Regions from separate parts of the Bacillus sp. HSf4 genome, predicted to be linked through region 2. Evidence: riboswitches for the same ligand, from Rfam matches in the RefSeq annotation. Region 2 holds a riboswitch; the other holds the start of a gene.
What was found. A riboswitch is a leader RNA that binds a small molecule or an ion and turns the genes downstream of it on or off. The one in region 2 is predicted to bind cyclic di-AMP.

Region 1 (3,957 bases), 2.2 Mb from region 2:
TGTTATTTATCATTACGGCCCTTGGATACGGAGGAACATTTGTCGTCTTCACGTATTTATCTCCGCTGCTTCAGCATGTAACAGGCTTTAAGGCAGAAGCCGTTGCGGTTATTTTGCTCGTATACGGGGCTGCGATTGCCCTCGGCAACATCATTGGCGGAAAGGCGGCAAACCAAAAGCCGCTTGATGCATTATTTTATATGTTTATAGCCCAGGCGGCAGTGCTTTTCATTCTCACAGCGACAGCCCCGTTTAAAACAGCCGGGCTGATCACGATCATTTTGATGGGGTTTTTAGCTTTTATGAATGTTCCCGGACTTCAGGTCTATGTCGTCATGCTGGCTGAGCGGTTTGTTCCGGGAGCGGTGGATGTCGCATCAGCCGTTAATATCGCCGCGTTTAACGCAGGCATTGCCATCGGCTCTTACGTGGGAGGAATCATCACAGACTCGATCGGGCTGATCCACACGCCATGGGCCGGCGGGTTTATGGTGCTCGGCGCTGTCCTTTTGACAGGCTTATGCAGGAGCTTTGAACGAAAAGATGAAAAACATGATCAAGCTGACAAAGTCTTCTTTGCCGATGATGGAGACTGCGCTTGATCAAAACAACACTAATCAGGAGGTCAATCATGACTGCAAAACATTTACAAGATCGAATCACTTTGCATAACGGCAAGGACATGCCCTGGTTTGGGCTCGGTGTATTTAAGGTGGAAGAAGGGCCTGAGCTGGTTCAGGCGGTCAAAACGGCGATTGCCCACGGCTATCGCAGCATTGATACGGCGGCAATCTACGGAAATGAAGCAGGAGTCGGACAGGGAATCCGTGAAGGGATCAAGGCGGCCGGTATTTCAAGAGATGATATATTTGTCACATCAAAAGTATGGAATGATGATTTAGGCTATGAGTCTACCATCTCCGCCTATGAAGCGAGCCTTGAAAAATTGGGGCTTGATGCGCTGGATTTATATCTGATCCATTGGCCTGTCGAAGGGCGGTATAAAGAGGCCTGGAGGGCGCTGGAAACCCTTTATGAAGCAGGGCGCGTGAAAGCGATCGGAGTCAGCAATTTTCAAATCCACCATCTCGAAGATTTGTTGAAGGATGCCAAAATCAAACCGATGATCAATCAAGTCGAGTACCATCCGCGCCTGACACAGAAAGAACTTCATTCATTTTGCAGCGTTCACGGGATTCAGCTTGAAGCTTGGTCTCCGTTAATGCAGGGGCAGCTGCTCGACCATCCGCTTTTACAAGACATCGCCAAAAAACACGGCAAAACCGCTGCCCAAGTTATATTGCGCTGGGATTTGCAAAACGGCGTCATCACGATTCCGAAATCAACCAAACCGCAGCGGATTGCGGAAAACGCGGATATATTCGATTTTGAGCTGACACAAGAGGAGATGAGGCAAATTGACGGGTTGAATGAGAACACCCGCGTCGGCCCTGATCCTGACAATTTTGACTTTTAAGTCATGACACCGTTCGATGGTCGAACGGTGTTTGTTGTCCAGCTTTTTCACAATTGCGTTTTAGAAAAAGTGAGATTTTTAAAGAAAAGAGACGAAAGTATGAAATAAAGTATGATAATAGAGGGATAAAAGGTGAATATCGTCATATTTGACCACTTATGAAACTTTACACTTCTGTTTTACGGGCGTAATATAAATCTCATCAAAAAACTGAATAAAATTTCCAATTTACGTAACCGCTGAATTCCAACCGGAAGCGGGGGAACCAATTTTTTGTGGCATGCCACTTGGGGTGAATCCTTTTTCAAGGTAAGGTGACTCTTTGCACCTGAATCCGACAGCTAACCTCGTAAGCGTTTAAAGAGAACCCAAATACGTGCGGAAAGCACGGTTTCTTAACTGTGCCTAAAAAAAGCCGTAAGAGGTTTGTTCTCTTGCGGCTTTTTTTCATGCCTTCAAAACAGAAATGAGAGGAGGTGAGTAAACGTGCGTGATATCGTGATGCTGGCTGTGACCGCATCTTTAACGGCGATGCTGCTTTTATTGGTGAAGTGGGCGGGAAAAACGACTGATCATTCATAGAGAGGGTGAATCCAAATGATATGTCTCTTTGCCATAGTGATCGCCATGTTTGTTTATTTAACCTATGCTTTGTTGAATCCGGAAAAATTTTAACTGGGGGTAAAAGAAAATGACATCGCTTTTGTCGATCTGTTTCATTCTGCTGATCGCATTGTCGGCGGCTAAACCGATGGGGCTTTACATAGCTAAAGTGTTTGATTACGCTCCGTCTCAAATCGACCGTATTTTTCTGCCGGCTGAACGTCTGTTTTATCGAATTGGCGGTGTGAAAACGGAAAATCAATCATGGAGGAAATACGCTGTCTCCCTTGTTTTGACCAACACGGTGGTGATTTGCACGGTCTATCTCGTTTTCCGCCTGCAAGGGGTATTGCCTTTCAATCCGACAAACGTTGCGGGTATGGAGCCGACGCTTGCCTTTAATACAGCCGTCAGTTTTATGACCAATACGAATTTACAGCATTACAGCGGTGAAAGCGGTCTTTCTCTGTTGTCGCAAATGATCGCCATTACCTTTTTAATGTTTGCGGCGCCTGCCACCGCCCTCTCTGCAGCGATGGCGATGATTCGGGGGCTTGCCGGAAAGCCGCTCGGCAATTTCTTTGTCGATCTGATTCGCTCTATCACCCGGATTTTACTGCCGATCTCCGTTGTTGCGGCCCTTGTTTTTGTCGGTTTAGGGGTACCTCAGACGCTCAGCCCGACCGCCACAGCCCATACGCTAACCGGAGGGGAGCAGACGATTTTGCGCGGGCCGGTCGCTTCTTTTTTATCCATCAAAGAACTGGGAAACAACGGAGGAGGGTATTTCGGGGTCAACTCTTCCCATCCATATGAAAATCCAAATGGATGGAGCAATGCGGTTCAAATCTTGTTGATGCTTCTCATCACCATTTCACTGCCGTTTACCTACGGGAAAATGGTAGGGAACAAAAAACAGGGACGGATCCTTTTTGTATCGGCCGGTCTTTTGTTTTTAATCGCCGCCGGTGCAGCCTTTATGACGGAATCGGGAGGAAACACCGCTGTCAGCGAGCTGGGGATCAGCCATGATGAAGGCAGTATGGAGGGAAAAGAAGTCCGTTTTGGAACATTGAATTCAGCCTTTTATGCGATGGTCACCACCGCAACTGAAACGGGTGCGGTCAATACGATGCACGATACGCTGGCGCCTCTCACAGGGCTTATGGCATTGCTCAACATGATGCTGAACACGGTTTTTGGCGGAATTGGTGCCGGATTTATGAACATGCTTTTGTATGCGATGGTCTCCGTTTTTCTCTCCGGTTTAATGGTGGGGAGAACACCTGAGTTTTTAGGCAAAAAAATTGAAGGAAAAGAAATGAAGCTCATTGCTGTCACGCTGCTGATTCATCCCCTGTTGATTCTAGGGGCGTCAGCGCTTGCAATGTATACACAGGCCGGGCAAGATGCGATCTCAAATCCCGGTTTTCACGGGATCAGCCAGGTTTTATATGAGTATACATCCTCAGCCGCGAATAACGGTTCCGGCTTTGAAGGACTGGGAGATGCCACACCATTCTGGAATATAACAACCGGGATTGTGATGTTCATCGGCCGTTATTTCTCAATCGTCACATTGCTGGCTGTCACGGGATCTTTGTTGAAAAAACAAGCCGTCCCGGAAACGACCGGCACATTCCGGACGGATACAAGTCTGTTTGGCGGCATTTTTGTTGCCTCGATTTTGATTGTCGGAGCACTCACCTTCTTTCCTGTGTTGGTGTTGGGGCCGGTTGCAGAGTTTTTAACATGATGATAGGGGGGCTTTATCAATGAACGATTTGCCGATCGTTTCAGATTCGGTTCGCAAGCCAAAGCGTATGATGGACAAAACAATCATAAAAGCTGCGATCAAAGATGCTTTTTTAAAATTA
Region 2 (3,957 bases):
ATCGGCCAAAAAGGCGGAGAGGCGACAAGCGAAAATCACGATAAAGAATTCTACCAGGAGATCGGCCAAAAAGGCGGAGAGGCGACAAGCGAAAACCATGATCAGGAATTCTACCAGGAGATCGGTCAAAAAGGCGGAGAGGCGACAAGCGAAAACCATGATCAGGAATTCTACCAGGAGATCGGTCAAAAAGGCGGAGAGGCGACAAAACGCAACCATGACAAAGAATTCTATCAAGAAATCGGTGAAAAAGGCGGAGAAAAAACGAGTCAAAATCATGACAAGGAGTTCTACCGGGAAATTGGCGAAAAAGGCGGACGCCAAAGAAGAAGCGGATAATCCTAATCAAGAAAAGGGAGGGCTTTACAGAAGCTCCTCTCTTTTATTATGCTTCACCATACAGTGTCCTTCATTGTCTAAATTAAAATATGATAAATTATTGATCCGGAAAAGAGATTTCCGCGTTGTTTTGTTATATAATTTCAAATGATACTCTAATTGTAATTATGAAACTTTGAATATGCTAAAAAAGTTAAGGACTAAAGTACTGGTGGGAGTGTACTCGAATGGCAGCGTTGTTTAAATTTTTTCAGCACCCTGGGGTCAGGCGTTTTTTTGTTTTTGTTGTTTTGGCGGGCGTTTTATATATGTTCCGAAGCATGATGAATCTGATTTTGCTCACATTTATTTTTACGTTTTTAATGAACCGTTTGGAAAGTGTGATCAGCAGCTTTTTAAATCGTTTTATAAAGGTCAGCCAGAAACTGATCGTATCCTGTTTATATGCGGCTCTTGCCATCGGGCTTTCAATTGGCGGGGTCATGTATTATCCCGTGATCGTCATACAGATTCAGCAGCTTATTAAACAAGGAAAATATATCGCGTCACACCCTGACAGTATTCCTTTTCTTGATATGTTCACAAATATCTTCGGCGATTTCAACCTGACACACTATATGGAAAAAGGACTGAACTTTATCTATACATACATTACGGATATCGGCACCTTCGGCTTGCAAGTGCTGATGTCGTTAATTCTCAGTATGTTCTTCCTGATTGAAAAAGATAAAGTGATGAGCTTGATGAATAAATTTAAAACGAGCAAGGTCGCCGTTTTTTATGAGGAAATCGCGTTTTTTGGAAAAAAATTCACGAGAACGTTCGGCAAAGTGCTGGAAGCGCAATTCATCATTGCGACGATTAATTGTGCGCTGACGACAATCGCTCTCGGGATTATGGGGTTTCCCCAGCTTTTCGGCCTGGCGGTCATGGTGTTTTTCCTCGGACTGGTTCCTGTCGCCGGTGTTGTGATTTCCCTCATTCCGCTGAGCATCATTGCATACAGCATTGGAGGGATCGCCTATATCGTCTCACTGGTGCTGGTCATTATGATTGTCCACGCGATCGAAACTTATTTTTTGAATCCGAAATTGATGTCTGCAAAGACAGAGCTGCCCATTTTCTTTACGTTTATCGTGCTGATTTTCTCCGAACATTTTATTGGGATTTGGGGTCTGATCATTGGGATTCCGATATTTGTCTTTTTACTGGATATACTTGATGTTACAAATAAGGAAGAAAACCGAACCGCGAAATAGCATATATTTGTAAATTCGAAAAGGTGGTTTACATATTTCGAATTTTCAGGTATAACTGTTATATAACGATATAAAGCCACACGTTTAATCCTTTTGTAGGAGTGGGGGACCCGATCATTTGGGGTGAATTTTTTAGTTCAAAGGAACTGAAAGACGGACATCTCTTCGTCCGAACCCGTCAGCTAACCTCATCAACGTGAAGAGAGTCATGTGGAACCAATTGAAATGGTAAAAGCCCGTGGGAGATCTCTCATGGGCTTTTTTTAGAAAGGGGAGGCATCAATATGAAGTTAGCTACAAAGATTATCATCGGTTTGTTGCTCGGTGCGGCGGTCGGCATTTTGTTGAATGTCACGTCACCGGATTTGTTCAGCAAGCTTAATACATTTTTATTCGGGCCGCTTGGCACGATCTTTTTAAATCTGATTAAAATGCTTGTCGTTCCGATTGTTTTCTTCTCTCTCACTTTAGGGGTAGCAGGACTCGGAGATCCGAAAAAACTGGGGAGAATCGGAGCGAAGACGATTGGGTACTTTTTGACGACGACTGCGGTCGCCATCATCATCGGACTTATTTTGGCATTGGTCATTCAGCCTGGTAAAATTGGAACTTACGACACAAGCGGTGCGGAATATTCGGCAGAGAAAGCGCCGAGCGTTGCTGAAACGCTCTTGAATATCATTCCGACAAACCCTGTTCAGGCAATGGCTGAAGGGAATATGCTGCAAATTATCGCATTCTCCATTTTAGTCGGGCTCGGGATTACGATGCTTGGAAAAAAAGCGGACGCCCTTCTGAAAGTGGTCGAACAGGGGAATGACTTGATGATGTTCCTTGTCAACTTTGTCATGAAGTTCGCGCCTTACGGAACGTTCGGCTTGATCGCGGGTGCAATCGGAAGCCAAGGTTGGGATGCGATCAAAGCGATGGGGCTTTATATGATTGTCGTTGTGCTTGCCCTGTTCATTCATGCGATCGTCACATACGGATCAACGGTTGCTTTAATCGCAAAACGAAATCCGATTACATTCTTTAAAGATTTTTCAGAAGTCATGATTGTGGCATTCAGTACGTCAAGCAGTAACGCGACACTGCCTGTTTCCATGGACGTCGCCCAAAGAAAGCTGAAGGTTCCTGAGCCGATCTCGAGCTTTGTTCAGCCGCTCGGCGCTACGATCAACATGGATGGAACGGCGATCATGCAAGGGGTGGCGACAGTCTTTATCGCTCAAGTGTACGGTGTGGATCTGACTTTGACCCAGCTGTTGACAGTTGTTCTGACAGCGGTGCTTGCAAGCATTGGTACGGCGGGGGTTCCCGGCGTCGGATTGATCCTTCTGGCGATGGTTCTGCAAACGGTTGGTCTTCCTGTTGAAGGAATTGCCCTAATATTGGGAATTGACAGATTGTTGGACATGATTCGGACTGCTGTCAATACAACAGGGGATGCGGCCTGCGCTGTCATTGTCACCGAGACGGAGAAAAAACACGGCAAAATCGAGGCGCCTCATACAGAAGTGTCCATGTAAATCAAACATGCTATAATCAAACAGTGCCTGTTTTTAGGCACTGTTTATTTTTTGGGGGAAAAAGAGGAGGAAGCCATGACAAAGCATCCTGTTTTACATATAGAAAGCGTCAGCAAAAATATGGACGGCCGAAAGATACTGCATGATATCCACTTAAAAGCGTATGCCGGGGAAATCATCGGTTTGCTCGGTCCGAACGGCTCGGGAAAAACGACGCTCATCAAATTGATCACCGGTTTGATCAAAAAAAAGAGCGGCTCAATTATCATCAACGGTTTTCCGATTGACCGCCAATTTGAAAAAGCGATTCAAGCCGTCGGGGCGATCGTGGAAAACCCCGAATTTTATCCGTACCTATCAGGCTATGAAAATCTGAAACATTATGCCAACATGCATGCCGGCATCACTCGGGAAAGGTTGGCGGAAGTCGCCGCCAGGGTCGGGCTTGAAGCTGCGATTGATGATAAAGTGAGAACCTACTCGCTCGGAATGAAGCAGCGCCTCGGAATTGCCCAGGCGATTCTCCACAGGCCGAAGCTGTTGATTTTGGATGAACCGACAAACGGATTGGATCCGGCGGGAATGAAGGATTTTCGCGAACATTTGCGGGAGCTTGCACAGGCGGAGGGAACGGCTATCCTGTTTGCCACTCACCTGCTCAAAGAAGTTGAAGATCTCTGCGCCCGGGTTGTCATCCTGCAAAAAGGAAAGATCAAATCGGAAGTCGGCTTGAGGAATACCGACGAAAAGCAGGAAAAAGCGCTTTTCGAAGTTGAGCCTCAGCAAAAAGCGCTGCAATGGCTGACAGAACATGGGTTTGAAGCGCGTTC

Region 1: another riboswitch for cyclic di-AMP. It lies ahead of kdpF (K(+)-transporting ATPase subunit F); the one in region 2 lies ahead of P3X63_RS02990 (dicarboxylate/amino acid:cation symporter).

Annotation. Positions count from the first base shown of each region.
Region 1 covers NZ_CP120679.1:2,869,954-2,873,910, reverse strand. Annotated here, with positions in the region: gene P3X63_RS14830 (MFS transporter) at 1-602, shown strand, start outside; gene P3X63_RS14825 (aldo/keto reductase) at 632-1,477, shown strand; cyclic di-AMP (ydaO/yuaA leader) riboswitch at 1,705-1,849, shown strand; gene kdpF (K(+)-transporting ATPase subunit F) at 2,075-2,152, shown strand; gene kdpA (potassium-transporting ATPase subunit KdpA) at 2,169-3,836, shown strand; gene kdpB (potassium-transporting ATPase subunit KdpB) at 3,856-3,957, shown strand, end outside.
Region 2 covers NZ_CP120679.1:602,098-606,054, forward strand. Annotated here, with positions in the region: partial or broken gene P3X63_RS02975 (KGG domain-containing protein) at 1-267, shown strand, start outside; gene P3X63_RS02980 (KGG domain-containing protein) at 241-339, shown strand; gene P3X63_RS02985 (AI-2E family transporter) at 567-1,598, shown strand; cyclic di-AMP (ydaO/yuaA leader) riboswitch at 1,670-1,809, shown strand; gene P3X63_RS02990 (dicarboxylate/amino acid:cation symporter) at 1,883-3,127, shown strand; gene P3X63_RS02995 (ABC transporter ATP-binding protein) at 3,203-3,957, shown strand, end outside.